Regions from separate parts of the Azonexus sp. GW821-FHT04F04 genome, predicted to be linked through region 2. Evidence: predicted binding sites of a transcription regulator. Region 2 holds the regulator's gene; each other region holds the start of a gene.
The links. Region 2 encodes FNR, which switches genes on or off when oxygen is low (the NO sensors DNR and NnrR bind a similar motif). Its sites were predicted from a motif close to TTGANCTAGNTCAA; they were not measured.
Positions count from the first base shown of each region.

Region 1: AC07TV_RS01580 (cytochrome-c peroxidase) is a predicted target of FNR. The motif match lies at 2,343-2,356, and genes of this name have one in related genera.
Region 3: AC07TV_RS06080 (tetrathionate reductase family octaheme c-type cytochrome) is a predicted target of FNR. The motif match lies at 2,207-2,220, and genes of this name have one in related genera.

Region 1 is NZ_JBWKSX010000001.1:318,568-323,888, forward strand. It holds gene ccmB (heme exporter protein CcmB) at 1-518, opposite strand, end outside; gene ccmA (cytochrome c biogenesis heme-transporting ATPase CcmA) at 532-1,140, opposite strand; gene AC07TV_RS01580 (cytochrome-c peroxidase) at 1,272-2,279, opposite strand; gene AC07TV_RS01585 (hydrogen peroxide-inducible genes activator) at 2,450-3,355, shown strand; gene AC07TV_RS01590 (EAL domain-containing protein) at 3,337-5,321, opposite strand, start outside.
Region 2 is NZ_JBWKSX010000005.1:54,470-59,790, reverse strand. It holds gene AC07TV_RS11635 (TonB-dependent receptor family protein) at 1-245, shown strand, start outside; gene AC07TV_RS11630 (porin) at 587-1,702, shown strand; gene AC07TV_RS11625 (DUF302 domain-containing protein) at 1,832-2,266, shown strand; gene fnr (fumarate/nitrate reduction transcriptional regulator Fnr) at 2,276-3,022, opposite strand; gene hemN (oxygen-independent coproporphyrinogen III oxidase) at 3,108-4,511, shown strand; gene AC07TV_RS11610 (sulfite exporter TauE/SafE family protein) at 4,575-5,246, shown strand; gene AC07TV_RS11605 (universal stress protein) at 5,262-5,321, shown strand, end outside.
Region 3 is NZ_JBWKSX010000002.1:149,081-154,401, forward strand. It holds gene AC07TV_RS06070 (bifunctional acetate--CoA ligase family protein/GNAT family N-acetyltransferase) at 1-1,800, shown strand, start outside; gene AC07TV_RS06075 (DUF3460 family protein) at 1,893-2,102, opposite strand; gene AC07TV_RS06080 (tetrathionate reductase family octaheme c-type cytochrome) at 2,339-3,964, shown strand; gene AC07TV_RS06085 (cytochrome b/b6 domain-containing protein) at 3,961-4,569, shown strand; gene cydP (cytochrome oxidase putative small subunit CydP) at 4,990-5,190, shown strand; gene AC07TV_RS06095 (cytochrome ubiquinol oxidase subunit I) at 5,180-5,321, shown strand, end outside.

The DNA of each region.
Region 1 (5,321 bases), on a different contig from region 2:
GGAATATATAGCGGCAGAACCAGCAGCGAGAGCAGCACGCCGCCGCCACGCAAGCCCAGGGTCAGCGCCGCGCCGATGGCACCAATGCCGGACAGCGCCGGGGTGCCGATCAGAATGGCGAAAGTCAGTACGATCAAGGCGTCGGTCGACAGATCGAACTGGATACCGAGGACCGGGGCGATCAGCGCCAGCGGCAGGCCCGAGACCAGCCAGTGAGCAATCACTTTGCCGGTAACGACCAGCCCGAGGGGGTGCGGGGCCAGCGCCAGTTGTTCCAGTGTGCCATCGCGATGGTCGTCGGCGAACAGGCGGGGCAGAGAGAGCATGGTGGCGAGCAGGGCGGCGACCCACAACACGCCGGGCGCCAGCTTGCGCAGCAGGTCGGGTTCAGGTCCGACGCCGAGCGGGAACAGGCTGACCACAATGACGAAGAAGAAGAGCGCCGAAACGATATCGGCCTGGCGCCGCATGGCCAGTTTGAGATCACGGCCAATGACGGCTGCAACGATTTTGAACATCAGCGCATCATCCTCAACCGAGTCGCAATTCGCGCACCGTACCGGCCGGAATGCTGACCAACTGGTGCGTCGTCATCACGGCCAGGCCGCCTCGCTGCAGATGGCCCGAAATGATGCCGGCCAGCCAGTCGACCGCAGCAACGTCGAGGGCGACAAAAGGTTCGTCAAGTATCCACAGTGGCCGTTTTTCCTTGACCAGGCGGGCCAGCGCAACACGACGCTTCTGTCCCTGCGAGAGGTATTTGCAGGCGAGGTCTTCGCGGCCGGCCAGTCCGACCTGTTCCAGCGCGTCGATGGCGTCGTCTTCGGATAGTTCCTCGTCGGCCAGGCGGGCTGCTGCCAGCAGGTTTTCCAGCGGGGTCAATTCTTCCTTGATGGCGTTGAGGTGGCCAAGGTAGCAGAGGTCAGCGCGGAATTCGTCGGACTTGATCGACTCGCCCTTCCAGCGGATTTCACCGGTTTCCGGTGGCAAAAGGCCGATCAGCATGCGTAGCAGGCTGGTTTTGCCGGCGCCGTTTTTGCCCTGCAGGTACAGCAATTCCCCGGCCTCCAGCTTGAAGCCAAGGCCTGCGAACAGGCGGCGCTCGCCGCGCACGCATTCCAGATTGTCAGCTTCAAGCATCAGGGGGAAAACCGAAAGAAATCAGGCACAAATTATGGACGCGCAAGTTTAACGGCAGATTAACGGGAATCAAATAAACACCAACAAGAAAAACGGGGGCCGCAGCCCCCGCCCGTTCTCTGGAGCGGTTGTTATTTCTTTTCGAACGGCGTCGGACGCGGCGTCGCGTCGGATGACGGTGGCAGGATCGGCATCTTGAAGTTCGGCTGGTCGCCGGTCAGGGTCTTCAGGAAGGCGACGATCTTGGCGTTTTCGTCGGCTGTAAACTTCTTGCCGAGCTGGATGCGGGCCATCGTGTCTACTGCTTCCGGCAAGGTGTTGGCAGCGCCGTCGTGGAAGTACGGATAGGTCATTTCAACGTTGCGCAGGGTCGGCACTTTGAAGTTGAAGCGGTCGGCATCCTTGCCGGTCACGGCAGAACGGCCTTCGGCCGGGCTGGATGCCTTGTAGGCTTCGACCAGACCCATCTTCTGGAAGGAGTTGCCGCCGACGGCCGGGCCGTTATGGCAGGCAACGCATCCGGCGTCCTTGAATAGCTGGTAGCCGGCCAGTTCATCCTTGGTGATGGCCTTCTTGTTGCCCTTCAGGTATTTGTCGAAGCGTGAGTTCGGGGTGACCAGGGTTTCCTCGAAGGCGGCGATGGCCTTGGTGACTTTTTCGATATCGACCGTCTCGGAGCCGAAGGCCTTCTTGAATTCGGCAACGTAGCCGGGGATGGTTTGCAGCATGCTGACGGCCAGCGTGTGGGTGAAGCCCATTTCACCCGGATTGGCGATCGGGCCACCGGCCTGGGCCTTGAGGTCGGCGGCGCGGCCGTCCCAGAACTGGGCGAGGTTGAGGCTGGAGTTGAGCACGGTCGGCGCATTGATCGGGCCTTCCTGCCAGTTGTGACCGATCGAGGTCTTGATGTTGTCGGTGCCGCCCATCGACAGGTTGTGGCAGGAGTTGCAGGAGATGAAGCCGGATTTGGAGAGGCGCGGATCGAAATAGAGTTTTTTGCCCAGTTCGACGAGGGCCGGGTTGGTGACCTTGGCCGGTGCAATTGGCTGGATCGGTTCATTGCTGGCAGCCATGGCAGCCTGACTGATGATGGCTCCGGAAAGCAGTGCAATGGCGACGGACAACGTAGTGTGTTTCATCGTTTATCTCCCTTGGTGAAAAAGTATCGATGGTCGATTCTCCCCTTCCTGCTTGTGCTAATATTGATCCAAGTCAATGATTTTTATGGGTTTTGGTTATAGCGGTTATAGCCGTTCCCTATAGTCGTCAGAAGGGGCATGAGCCCTCGTGTGTCAAATGGAGAGTAGCAATGACCTTAACCGAGTTGCGCTATATCGTCGCTTTGGCTCAGGAAGGTAATTTCAGCCGGGCGGCGGAGCACTGTTCGGTCAGCCAGCCAACGCTGAGCGTGGCGATCGCCCGCCTGGAGGACGAGTTTGGCGTGCAACTGTTCGAGCGCGGCAAGGGTTTTGTCAGCCCGAGTGCGGTTGGTGCCAAGGTGGTCGAGCAGGCCAAGCGGGCGCTTGGTGAGGCGGAGAAAGTCCGGCAGGTGGCCATGCTTGGCCGGGACCAGCTGGAGGGGCCATTGCGGCTCGGTGTGATTCACACCATCGGCCCCTATCTGCTGCCGCAACTCATTCATTCCCTGAAAGTGGTGGCGCCGGCCATGCCGCTCGCCATCGAGGAGAACATGACGGCTACGCTGGCCGACATGCTGCACGACAACGAAGTCGACGTCGTCATCATTGCGCTGCCCTTCGACGTGCCGGGGGTGTTGACCCGGGCGATCTACGATGAATCCTTCAAGGTTGTCGTGCCGCGCGGTCATCCCTGGGAAAGCAGGAAGTGGATTGCGCCCGAGGACGTGGCCGGCGATGAGGTGCTGTTGCTGAAGGCCGGCAACTGCTTCCGCGATCAGGTTCTGGGCGCCTGTCCGCAGGTCAGTAGCCCGGAAACCGACGTCCGGCTCGGCCATTCGATCGGTACCATCCGCTGCATGGTGGCCTCCGGCCTCGGCGTGTCAGTGTTGCCGGACAGCGCGCTGGGCCATCCTTACAGCAACGACATGATCAGCGTCATTCCCTTCAAGGAGCCAGCCCCGGCCCGCCGGGTGGCGCTGGCCTGGCGGCCGGGATTCGTGCGGCCGAAGGCCATCGAGGCGCTGCTTGATGCGGTGCGGGGGCTCCGTTCGCCAGCCTATCGCTTGCTGGTCTGAGTGTTCATCAGCACTTCGGCCTGAATGTGCTGGATGCACTCGGTCAGGCTGGCGTTCTGCTCCTCGAATTCCAGTTTCAAAGCCGCGATGGCGCTGCTGTCCCCAGTGTCGTGGCAGCGACGCAATTGGCTGCCGATGTCGTGCAGTTTCTTGTGCAGGTCTTCGATCATTCGGAACGCGTCGGCACTGGCATAGCGCTGACCGTCCTGGCTGTAGTACCAGCGACCAAAACGGCATTGATGTTGGTCGAGTTCGGGAGGGCGGATGGCCCCCGTCGTGTCGTCGAGGTAGGCATACAGCGATTTTTTCCAGCGGCTGTGGTCGACGTCGGCGATCAGCATGGGCAAATCCTCGTGTGACCATTTGAAGGCCGTGGCCAGACCCCATAGTTCATCCGGTTTGAATTGCCTGATCCATTCGGGCAGAAGCGCGGCCGGCATCGGGTGGGCGATGCCGAAGCCTTGCGCCATGTCACAGCCCAGAAGCAGGAGAACAAGGCCGTGCTCGACGGTTTCCACCCCTTCGGCGATGACTTGCCGGCGGAAAGCCTGGGTCAGCCCGATGACGCCTTCGACGATGGCCAGATCGTCGGCATCGTCGAGCATGTTGCGGATGAAGGACTGGTCGATCTTGAGTACATCGGCCGGCAACTGGCGGAAATAGGTCAGTGACGAATAGCCAGTGCCGAAATCGTCGAGGGCAAAGCTGACGCCGAGGCGCCGGCATTCGCCGAACAGTTCGGCGACGTTGGCCATGTCTTCAAGGGCGGCGGTTTCGAGCACTTCAAGCTCGATCAGGCCGGGTGCCAGATTCGGATGGGCCGCCAGCAACTCAGCTAGGCGCCGCGAAAAGCCTTCGTGCTGCAGGTGCTTGCCGGAAATGTTGATGCTGACCGGCAGGTCGACACCTTGGGCGTGCCAGTCTTCCATCTGACGCAGGGCTTCCTGGATGACCCAGTCGCCGACTTCAATATCCAGTTCGCTGTCTTCGATGATGGGCAGGAAGCGTCCCGGCAGCAGCAGGCCATCGGTCGGGTGTTGCCAGCGGATCAGTGCTTCGGCGCCGGTTACGCTGCCCTTGCGCATGTTCACCTTGGGCTGGAAGTAAAGCTCGAATTCGCCCTTGGCGAGGCCTTCCCGAATGCGCACGATTTCTTCGCGGCGAATGCGGGTGCGGCGGTCGTTTTCCGGGTCGAACAGGTGATGGCGATTGCGGCCGCCCTGCTTGGCCGCGTACATCGCCTGGTCGGCATGGCGGAGCAGCGTGTCGGCATCCGAGCCGTCATGCGGGTAGAGGGTCACGCCAATGCTCGCCGAAATCGAAATGGCGTGTTCGGAGACGCGGAAAGGTTGATTCAGTGCGCTGATGATGCGGGCGACGGCATAGTCGCATTCGTGCAAGTCATCAAGATTGGAAACGAGCAGTACGAACTCGTCGCCACCCAGACGTGACACCGTGTCGCCGGCCCGGACACAGGTCTTGAGGCGCTGGGCAACTTCGATGAGCAGGAAATCGCCGGCCGAGTGGCCAAAGCGGTCGTTGATCGGCTTGAAATTGTCGAGATCGAGATAGCAGATAGCCAGCATCTTCCCGCTGCGCTCGGTTTGCGCCATGGCGAGTTGGAGGCGGTCGCCGAGCAGCATGCGGTTGGGTAGCTGGGTCAGCGCGTCGTAGTGAGCGAGGTGTTCGAGGCGTTGTTGGTGCTGCTTGATGACCGTAATGTCGGAAAAAATGGCGACGAAATTGGCGATCTCGCCGTTCCGGTTGCGGACGGTCGAGATGGTCAGCAGCTCGACAAATATTTCACCGGATTTCTTGCGATTCCATATCTCGCCTCGCCAGTAGCCGTCCTCGGCAATTTTTTTCCACATTTCGGCGTAAAAGGCCGGATCGTGATGCCCTGACTTGAGCAGATCAGGAGTTTGGCCAATGGCTTCGTCTCGGGGATAGCCGGTCAATTCGGTAA
Region 2 (5,321 bases):
GCAAGGTTTACGTCGAGGACACCAACACCAGGCAGGCAGCGCCGGGCTACGCCATCGCCAACCTGCGCTTCGGTGTCGACCGCAAGGTCGGCGACCTCAACCTGCGTACCTTCCTGCGCTTTGACAACATTTTCGATCGCCAGTACGTCGGCTCGGTCATCGTCGGCGACGGCAACAGCCGCTACTACGAAGCGGCGCCGGGGCGCACCTGGCTGGCCGGCGTGAGCGCGCGATATACTTTTTGAGCACCTCCATTCCCCCGCTCAAGCCCGGCCCCGGTCGGGCTTTTTTACGCCTGCTGAAACGCTGAACACTGTTTCGTTTTGGCTCAGCGACGCAGCAATTGTCCAGAAACTGAACGCGTCAGCATGTTCGGATGATTGCCACGGTCAACCGGGAAAAAGGCCTGAAATCCAAGTGCTAGCGGACTTTGCAGAAAAATCACGGGGTTTTTTGACGGGCTGGCACGGCCTTCGCAATTACATAGCGCGGAACACTGCCCTCGGGGTTGGGAGAGGGAAGATTCGTACGGAGCGGTACTCGCTTCGGGGTTCATTCACACAAAAGATGATTGAGGAGCAATTCAATGCAGAAAAAACTTATCGCGCTGGCTGTTGCAGCTGTTACGTCCGGTGCAGCCTTCGCACAATCCAACGTCACCATCTACGGTAACGTCGATATGGGTGTCATGTTCCGTCAAGGCAGCAACGGCGCAGTCGCCAGCGGCCAGTCGCAGTACGACCTGCAAAGCGCTGCTTCGCAGAGCCACATCGGCTTCAAGGGCGTCGAGGATCTGGGCAACGGCCTCAAGGCCCTGTTCGACCTGCAATACCGCATCAGCCCGGACACCAGTACCGGCCTGGCTTCTGCCGGCCACCAGTACGTCGGCGTGACCGGCGGTTTCGGTACTGCCGTTGCCGGTTACCTCGACGGCATCCGTTACGGCATCTACGGCAAGTACAGCCCGTTCGGCAACTACTCGGTCGCCAGCCTGACCTCGATGACCACCCAGTACGACCGCGCAGCCAACGCCATCGCCTACATCTCGCCGTCCTTCAGCGGCTTCACCGTGATCCTGGCCACCGCCACCAACACCCAGGGCGCCGAAGGCAGCCTGAATGCCGTCCACTCGCCGATGACCGCGACCACCACGGGCAACAACGGTGACGACCGTCTGCTGTCGGCCAACCTGATCTACGCCAACGGCCCGCTGAGCATCGATCTCGACTATGAAACCACCCGGGCCGTCGGTTACGACAATTCCCGCCTCTACGTTGCCACCGCCGGCGCTTCCTACGACTTCGGCGTAGTCAAGGTCAGCGGCGTCTATGACGTCATCAAGGGCGATGTGAACTCGTTCATCGGCGGCAACACGACCTTCGCTACCGCTGCCTTCGGTCTGGCGGCCAACCAGAAGTATGATCGTCGCAACTGGTTCATCGGCGCCACCGTGCCGGTCGGCAAGTTCTCCGTGCTCGGCATGTTCGGCCAGGTCAAGGACAAGACCCTGACCGACCGCGATGCCTGGAAGATCGGCCTCGGCGCACGCTACGCCCTGTCCAAGCGTACCGAACTGTACGCTGACTACGCGCACATCAAGAACGACACCAATGCGGCCTACACCATCAACCCGATGGGCAACAGCTCCGGTACCAGCGCCGGCATCAACGGCCTGGCCATCGGTATGAAGCACTCGTTCTAAATCGCTGATTTGCCCGGACGGTTCGCTTTTCCATTGAAGCGTCCAGGCAACGAACTCTTGCGTCAGATGTTTTCTGTACATCTGTTTGGGACGTCCCACGGGGCGTCCCATTTTTTTCTGGTTTTCCTGTTGCTGCTCGGGATTTCCCTGCCAACGGTCGCAGACGACGCCGTCGTCGTCACGGTGAGCAATTCCGATTTCCGGACCGCCCACGACGGGCTGATCGAAGCTATCGAGAGCGAAGGCCTAGTGGTCGGCAGCATCCTGCCGTTTCGCGACATGCTGGCCCGCACCGCTGTCGGCGGCAGCGCGATTCCTTACGGCGAAGCGGAAATCATCCAGTTCTGCAGCAGCCTGCTGGCCGCTGAGTTGGTCCGCGAAGACCCTCGGCAATTGACGCTATGCCCGCTGTCCATTGCCCTGTATTCATTGGTAGGAAAGCCGACCGAGATCCACTTGGCGTATCGTTCGCCTGGCGGCTCGACGGCAGGCCGGCAGCGTGCCGAATCGTTGTTACAGAGGATTGTCCTGCGCGCAGCGGAACTAGCCCGCCTGCGCTGGTAGAAGCCTCGCTCAGGAGGCGCGGTGGTTCATCAGGGCTTTCAGCCCGTTCACGTTCAGGATGCGAATGTGTTTCTGCTGAACGGCGATATGGCCTTCTTCCTGGAAGCGGGAGAAAGCGCGAGACACCGTTTCGAGCTTGAGGCCGAGGTAGCTGCCGATTTCCTCGCGCGTCATTCGCAGGTAAAACTCGGCGTGCGAAAAGCCGCGCGCCGTGAAGCGCTGTGACAGATTGAGCAGGAAGGCAGCCAGTCGTTCCTCGGCGCGCATCGTGCCAAGCAACATCATGACGCCGTGGTCGCGGACGATTTCCCGGCTCATCACCTTGTGGAAATGATGCTGCAGCGTGTGGATCTCCCGCGACAGGCCTTCCAGGCGCGAGAACGGAATGGCGCAAATCTCGCTGTCTTCGAGCGCGATGGCATTGCAGGTGTGGTGTTCGGTACTGATGCCATCGAGGCCGAGCAATTCGCCGGCCATCTGGAAGCCGGTTACCTGGTCGCGTCCATCTTCAAGCAGCACATCGGTCTTGAAGAAGCCGCTGCGAATCGCATAGATGGCATCAAAAACTTCGCCGGCACGGTAGAGGTGGTCGCCGCGCTTGATCCGACGGCGGGTCGATACCAGATCATCAAGACGTTCCAGTTCTTCGAGGCTGAGACCGTACGGCAGGCACAGTTCGCGCAGGTTACAATTGGAACAGGCTGTCTTGATAACAGACAGCGTGACTTCCTGATTTAACGGGTGTGTTTGAGCCATTCGCAACCTGCATTCGCTTGATCCAAGTCAACCATAAAATCGAACCTTCCGAACATAATCAGACCTACTTTTAGTGGCTGGCCTAATGAATTTCGCAACTGAAAACCTCGTATTCGATCCCCAGATCATCCGCCGTTTTGATGTCAACGGCCCCCGTTACACGTCTTATCCGACGGCCGATCGCTTTGTCGAGGCCTTCGATTCTGAGGCAGCGAAAGTCTGGCTTGGCAAACGGAATATCGGCGGCATAAGCCGACCTCTCTCATTATACTTCCACATACCTTTCTGTAACACTATTTGCTACTACTGCGCGTGTAACAAAATTATCACCAAGGATCACGGGCGTAGCGCGAAATATCTCCGGTATCTGGCAAAGGAGCTGGATATCCAGGCTGCGGCGCTGGAAGGTCGCGATGGTGAGCACGAAGTTATCCAGCTGCATTGGGGTGGCGGTACACCAACCTTCCTGTCGCACGATGAAATGCGCCAACTGATGGGTGAAACGCGCAAGCACTTCAAGCTGCTTGAGGGCGGCGAATACTCTATCGAAGTCGATCCGCGCAAGGTCGATACGGCGACCGTTGCGCTACTCGGCGAACTCGGCTTCAACCGGATGAGCGTTGGTGTCCAGGATTTCGATGAAAAAGTCCAGGTCGCTGTCAATCGCGTGCAGAGCGAGGAAGAAACCTACAGCGTGATCCGCGATGCACGGGCCAACGGTTTCAAATCGGTTTCTGTGGACCTGATCTACGGCTTGCCGCACCAGACTGTCATGGGTTTCAACCGGACCATCGAGCGGGTATTGGCGATGGATCCGGATCGCCTGTCGATCTACAACTACGCGCACATGCCGAGCATGTTCAAGCCGCAGCGCCGGATCAACGATGCCGATCTGCCGTCGGCCGATACCAAGTTGCAGATTCTGGCGCTGGCCATCAAGAAACTGACCGATGCAGGCTACGTTTTCATCGGCATGGACCACTTTGCCAAGCCCGATGATGAACTGGCTGTTGCTCAGCGCCAAGGCCGCCTGCACCGCAATTTTCAGGGCTATTCGACGTATGCCGACTGCGACATGCTGTCTTTCGGCATTTCGTCGATCAGCAAGGTCGGGCCGAGCTACTACCAGAATGTCAAGACCGCCGATGAGTACTACGATGCGCTCGATACTGGCTCCCTGCCGGTGTTCCGTGGCATCGAACTGACGGCTGACGACATTCTGCGTCGCTCCATCATCCAGGCCCTGATGTGCCATTTCGAATTGTCCATTGAAAGCATTGAAAGCGCTCACCTGATCGACTTCCGCGAGTATTTTGCAGCAGAGCTGGAAGACATGAAGGAAATGGAGCGGGCCGGGTTGCTCAAGATCGACCGCGAATGGATCACTGTCCTGCCGCCGGGACGTCTTCTGGTGCGCATCATTTCGATGGTCTTCGACCGCTATCTGCGGGCTGGTCGCCAGCGGGCGACTTACTCCAAAGTTATCTGAGCGGTGTGCAGCAATCAAAGCGGGCAGTTAAACTGCCCGCTTTGCTTTTGTTGATTCTGTTCGATGCCTGATTCCGGTTTTCTCGCACTTTTTCTTGTTGGTCTGCTCGGCGGGACCCATTGCGTCGGCATGTGTGGCGGCATTGTTGGCGCCTTGTCGATGGGCGTCACGGCGCGCTGGTCGATGCATTTCACCTACAACGGTGGGCGCATCCTGTCCTATGGCGTGGCCGGCGCCATTGCCGGGGCTCTCGGGGCGGCCAGCATGGGCCTGGAGGGGCAGGTTCCGGCCCGGCTGATTCTTTATTTCATTGCCAATCTGATGCTGGTGGCCCTTGGCCTTTACCTGCTCGGTGTAACGCGGGCGCTGGCTTTCACCGAACGTGCCGGACAAAAACTGTGGATCCATCTGCAACCGCTGACCCGGCGGTTTCTGCCGGCACGCAATGTTGGCCAGGCTTTTCCGCTTGGCCTGCTCTGGGGCTGGTTGCCTTGCGGTCTGGTCTATAGCGCGCTGGCCAGCGCGCTGACGGCAGGTTCGGCGACGCGTGGCGGCCTGATGATGCTGGCGTTTGGCCTCGGAACCCTACCTAATCTATTGTTGGCTGGCATCGTCCTGGCGCGACTGAACGAATTCGTCCGGCGGCCGGTCGTACGTACCCTGTCCGGCCTGTTGGTGCTAGGCTTTGGCCTATATGGATTCGTCGGCCTGATCTATTTGTCAGGCCAGCTTTAGTCGGGAAATGACATCATGAAAATCCTGTTGCCGGTTGATGGTTCCGAATGTTCCTTGCGCGCGGTTGATCACCTG
Region 3 (5,321 bases), on a different contig from region 2:
GCCATCATCACCAACGGCGGCGGGCCGGGCGCCATGGCTGCCGACCGCGCCGGCGACATGGGCATCCCGCTGGCCGAGCTTTCCAACGAAACGATGGCGGTGCTCAACAAGGCGCTACCCACCAACTGGTCGCACAGCAACCCGATCGACATTGGCGGCGATGCGACACCGGAGCGCTACCGCGACGCGATCATGGCCGTCACCCACGACGCCGGCGTCGACAGCACTCTGGTCATGCTTTCCCCACAGGCAATGACCGACCCGCTGGCCGTCGCCCAGGCCATCATCGAAGTCGCCGACAAGCTCAATCGTTCGCTGATCTGCTGCTGGATGGGCGAAGAGCAGGTCCGCGAAGCGCGCAACCTGCTCGAAAGTGCCGGCATCCCGGCCTTCCGCATGCCGGAAACGGCAATCGAGCTGTTCCACCATATTTCCAAGTACTACCGCAACCAGAAGCTCCTGTTGCAAACGCCGGAGCCGACCCGCCAGCACGGCCGGCCGGAAGCCGAAGGCGCCAAGATGCTGATCGAGGCGCTGCTCGCCGAGCGCCGCAAGGTGCTCTCCGAAATGGAATCAAAGGCCATCCTGCGCGCTTTCAAGGTGCCGGTCGCCCAGACCATGGTTGCCCGTACGGCGACCGAGGCCTTGTTGCTCGCCGAGCAAATCGGCTTCCCGATCGCCATGAAGGTCGACTCCCCAGACCTGACGCACAAGTCCGACGCCGGCGGCGTCCGCCTCAACATCACCAATGCGCCGGCCGTCCGCAACGCCTATCACGACATCATCGATACCGTGCAAAAACGGCATCCGACCGCCAAGATCAACGGCGTCTCGATTGAGCCCTTCCTGTCGCGCCCGAATGGCCGTGAAGTGATGATCGGCGTCTTCCGCGATCCGATTTTCGGGCCGGTGATCACCTTCGGCGCCGGCGGTTTCGACGTCGAGATTTTCAGCGACCGCTCGGTTGCCCTGCCGCCACTCAACGAATTCCTGGCCAAGGATCTGATCGACTCGACACGCGCTTCGCTGATCCTCGACCAGTTCCACAACATGCCACCGGTCGACCGCGCCGCCCTCAAGGAAGTGCTGCTGTGCATTTCCGAAATGGTCTGCGAACTGCCGTGGATCCAGGAACTCGACCTCAACCCGCTGATCGTCGATGAAAACGGCGCCATCGCAGCTGATGCCCGCATCGTCATCGACCACGCCGCCAATGCCTCGGGCGACCGTTACGCCCACATGTCGATCTATCCGTACCCGGTGCATCTGATCCAGGAATGGCAGATGAACGACGGCAAGGTCGTCACCATCCGCCCGATCCGCCCCGAAGATGCCGACATGGAGCAGGAGTTCGTCAAGAACATGTCCGACGAGTCGCGCTACTACCGCTTCATGGACACCCTGCGCGAGCTGACCCAGACCATGCTGGTCCGCTTCACGCAGATCGACTACGACCGCGAAATGGCGCTGGTCGCGACGATGGTCGAACTGAATGAAGAAGGCGTCGACGAAGGCAAGGAGAAACAGATCGGTGTGGCGCGCTACGTCGGCAATCCTGATGGCGAGTCGGTCGAGTTCGCGCTGGCCGTTGGCGATGACTGGCAGAAGTGCGGCGTCGGCCGTAAGCTCATGACGGCGCTGATCGAATGCGCCCGCATGAAGGGCTATCGCGCCGTGGTCGGCGACGTGCTATCGACCAACTCCAAGATGTTCCGCCTGATGACCAGCCTCGGCTTCACCATCCACCCGCACCCCGACGACACGGCCGTCAAGCGCGTCGTCAAGCCGCTGACGGGCTAGGCCCTGACAGTCTCGCGCCGGCAGGTCCGGCGCGCAGGCAAACAAAAAGCCGGTCAATGACCGGCTTTTTTGCATCGGGAATTCAGCAGCGATTATTCGCCGTAGAAATTCACATCGTAGGGATAAGGCTTCTGCGGCACCTTGGAGCCAGCGTTGCGCGCCGAGCTGTCGACGTCCTGCTTCTTGTCCCACCACAGGGCGCGACCAACCTTCTGGTCCTCAACCCACTCGGGATGCTTTTCCAGTTGCTCGTTCATCCAAGTCTGGTGATCGGATACGTAGCTGGTGTTAACTTCCGCCATTTCGCTGCTTTCCTCAAGATATTCAAGACAATGCCGCGATTCTAGCACGCCAGCCTTGGCACATGAGTTGAGCGTTCATGTCTCGGCAACAGAAAACACAGGATTTGATCTGGATCAGATGTATATTAAAATTTGCTTATATTCTTGACTAAAGTAGTAGCTGTACGCCTGCGAGCAATGAGGCCTCTGATCCTTGAGAGGTCATCCACGCCGCGATAATTAGAGGAGACTGGACAATGGATCATGTACGCAGGCTTATTGGGGCGGCCTTGCTGGGAGCGGTTTTACTCGCTCAGGCAGCGGAAGGACCGGTGCCGCCACCAGCCGTCAGCAAGGCTGAAATATCGAAATCGACGACCGATCACAGCAAGCTCGAGGCATTGAAGGGACCGTTCAAGACCGGCCCCGAAGTGACCAAGGCTTGCCTGTCTTGCCACAACACGGCGGGACATCAGGTGATGAAGAGCATTCACTGGACCTGGGAAACCAAGAGCCCGACCACCGGCAAGACCCTCGGCAAGAAATGGGCGGCCAATAACTTCTGCGGCTCGCCGATTTCCAACGAGGCACGCTGCACCAGTTGCCACGCCGGTTACGGCTGGAACGACAAGAATTTCGACTTCACGAATCAGGACAACGTCGATTGCCTGGCCTGCCATGACAACACCGGCACCTACAAGAAATTCAGCACTGATGCCGGCCACCCGCTGTACGCGGACCGGGAGTTCGAGCCGATGGAAGGGCCACCGGGCAAAAAAATGTTCAAGGCCCCTGACCTGACCAAGATCGCCCAGCATGTCGGCAAACCAGGCCGCTCAAACTGCGGCGCCTGCCACTTCAATGGCGGTGGCGGCGATGCGGTCAAGCACGGCGACCTCGATTCATCGTTGAAGAATCCGTCGCGCGAGCTCGATGTACACATGGCCAAGGACGGCGCCAATCTTGTCTGCGCTGACTGCCATACGTTCAATGCGCACCAGCCGTCGGGTAGCCGTTATGCGACAACCGCCAAGGACAAGCACGGTTTCGACCTGCCCAAGGACGATCACAACCGGGCCACTTGCGAATCCTGCCACGGCTTCGCGCCGCACAAGGAAGCCAAGATCAACACCCACACCAACAAGGTGGCCTGCCAGACCTGCCATATCCCCGAATTTGCGCGGGGCGGCGTCGCTACCAAAATGCTGTGGGACTGGTCCACAGCCGGCAAGATGGGTCCGGATGGCAAACCGCTCTTCGTCAAGGATGATCACGGCCACCTGAAGTACTCGGCGGCCAAGGGTGATTTCGAATATGGCGAGAATGTCCGCCCCGAGTACAAGTGGTACAACGGCATCGTCCACCCTGTCGCCATCACCGACAAGATCGACGACAGCAAGGTCCTCGAACTCAATCGTGTCGAAGGCTCGGCCAGTGATCCGAACGCACGCATCTGGCCGTTCAAGGTCATGCGCGGCAAGCAGCCTTACGACACCGAGAACAAGACCCTGGTGGTCAACCATGTTTTCGGCGACGACGACACCTCGCTCTGGCGGAATTATGACTATGCCAAGTCGATCAAGGCGGGGATGGACTATGCCGGCCTGCCATACAGCGGCAAGTTCGGCTTTATTGAAACGAAGATGAACTGGTTCATTACCCACATGGTTGCCCCGAAAGAGAAAGCCGTGCCTTGCCAGGAGTGTCACACCCGTGCCGCGGACGGTCGCCTGAGCGCGATCACCGACATCTATCTGCCGGGCCGTGACAGCAACAAACTGGTCGACCTTTTTGGCGGGCTGATGATCGCCGGCGCCATCGGCGGCGGCCTGCTCCACGGCATCGTCCGTATCCTCAGCCGCCGCAAGGAGAATGCAAAATGAGCGAACGCATCTACATCTACAAGCGCTACGAGCGTTTCTGGCACTGGTCGCAGGCGCTGCTGATCATCATCATGATGATCACCGGCTTCGAAGTCCATGGCAGCTACACCCTGATCGGCTTCCAGAAGGCAGTGCAACTGCATAGCCTGGCTGCCTGGACGCTGCTCACCCTGTGGGCGTTCACCATCTTCTGGCAATTCACCACCGGCGAATGGCGACAGTACCTGCCTTCGCTGAAGAATGTCGGGGCAATGATCAAGTACTACACAGTCGGCATCTTCACCAATGCGCCGCATCCGTTCCACAAGACCGTGTTGCAAAAGCACAACCCGCTGCAACGCCTGGCCTACCTTGCCCTGCTCGCTTTCATTTCGCCGCTGCTCTGGGGCACCGGGATCTTCTACCTGTTCTACGGCGACTGGGTGCGTCTGGGCATCGACCAGAACCTGTCACTGGAAACAGTGGCCGTGTTGCACACCCTCGGCGCCTACATGATCACCGCCTTCTTCTTCATCCACGTTTATCTGACGACAACCGGCCATACGATCTTCGCCCACATCAAGGCGATGATTACCGGCTGGGAGGAAGTCGACGGACATCACTGAGTAATCCGGCAAGACCTTGCGTTTCGGGCGGAGCTTGTCTCCGCCCTTTTTTTGTTAACAGCCCCGGCATTAGTGGCCGAGGAGCAGCCAGGTCCTTGCGGCTTCCCGCAAAAGCTCCGGCAGCGCAAACAGCCAGTCGTCGGCCCATTTTCAATTTTCGCCCTTTTTCCCGGTTGACCGTGGCATCGCCCATGCCGACCGGCTAACAAAAGGCGCCAAGGGAAAACACCCCCTCGCTGCCAAGAATGGCAATCTTCCCGCCAAATACGGCAACACCTCCCCGAAATACAGCAAAAACACCCCTGCGACCGAATGTCGCACCCCTTCCATCCCATTGATCGAACGGCGAATTATTCTGTGATGAAGGCTGGCACGAGTCTTGATAAGTAAATACTGATATTTCTATCCTGATTACGTCCGATGCCCCGCAAGCCTGTCAATCTTCGCCACGAACTCATCCTCCTCGTGATCATCAAGCTGATGGTGATCGTCGGGCTGTGGTGGGCCTTCGTGCGCGATGCAAAAGTCGAGGTGGATAGCGAGCGGATCGCCACGCATCTCGTGGCACCGGCCGTAGCAGCCAGCCCCATTCACCACCCAGGAAACCCCCATGTTCAGTGAGCAACTCGTCGACCTGTCGCGCCTGCAGTTCGCCGTCACCGCGATGTACCACTTCCTTTTCGTGCCGCTGACCATCGGCATGACCTGGATTCTGGTCATCATGGAAGCGGTCTATGTCATGACCGGCAATC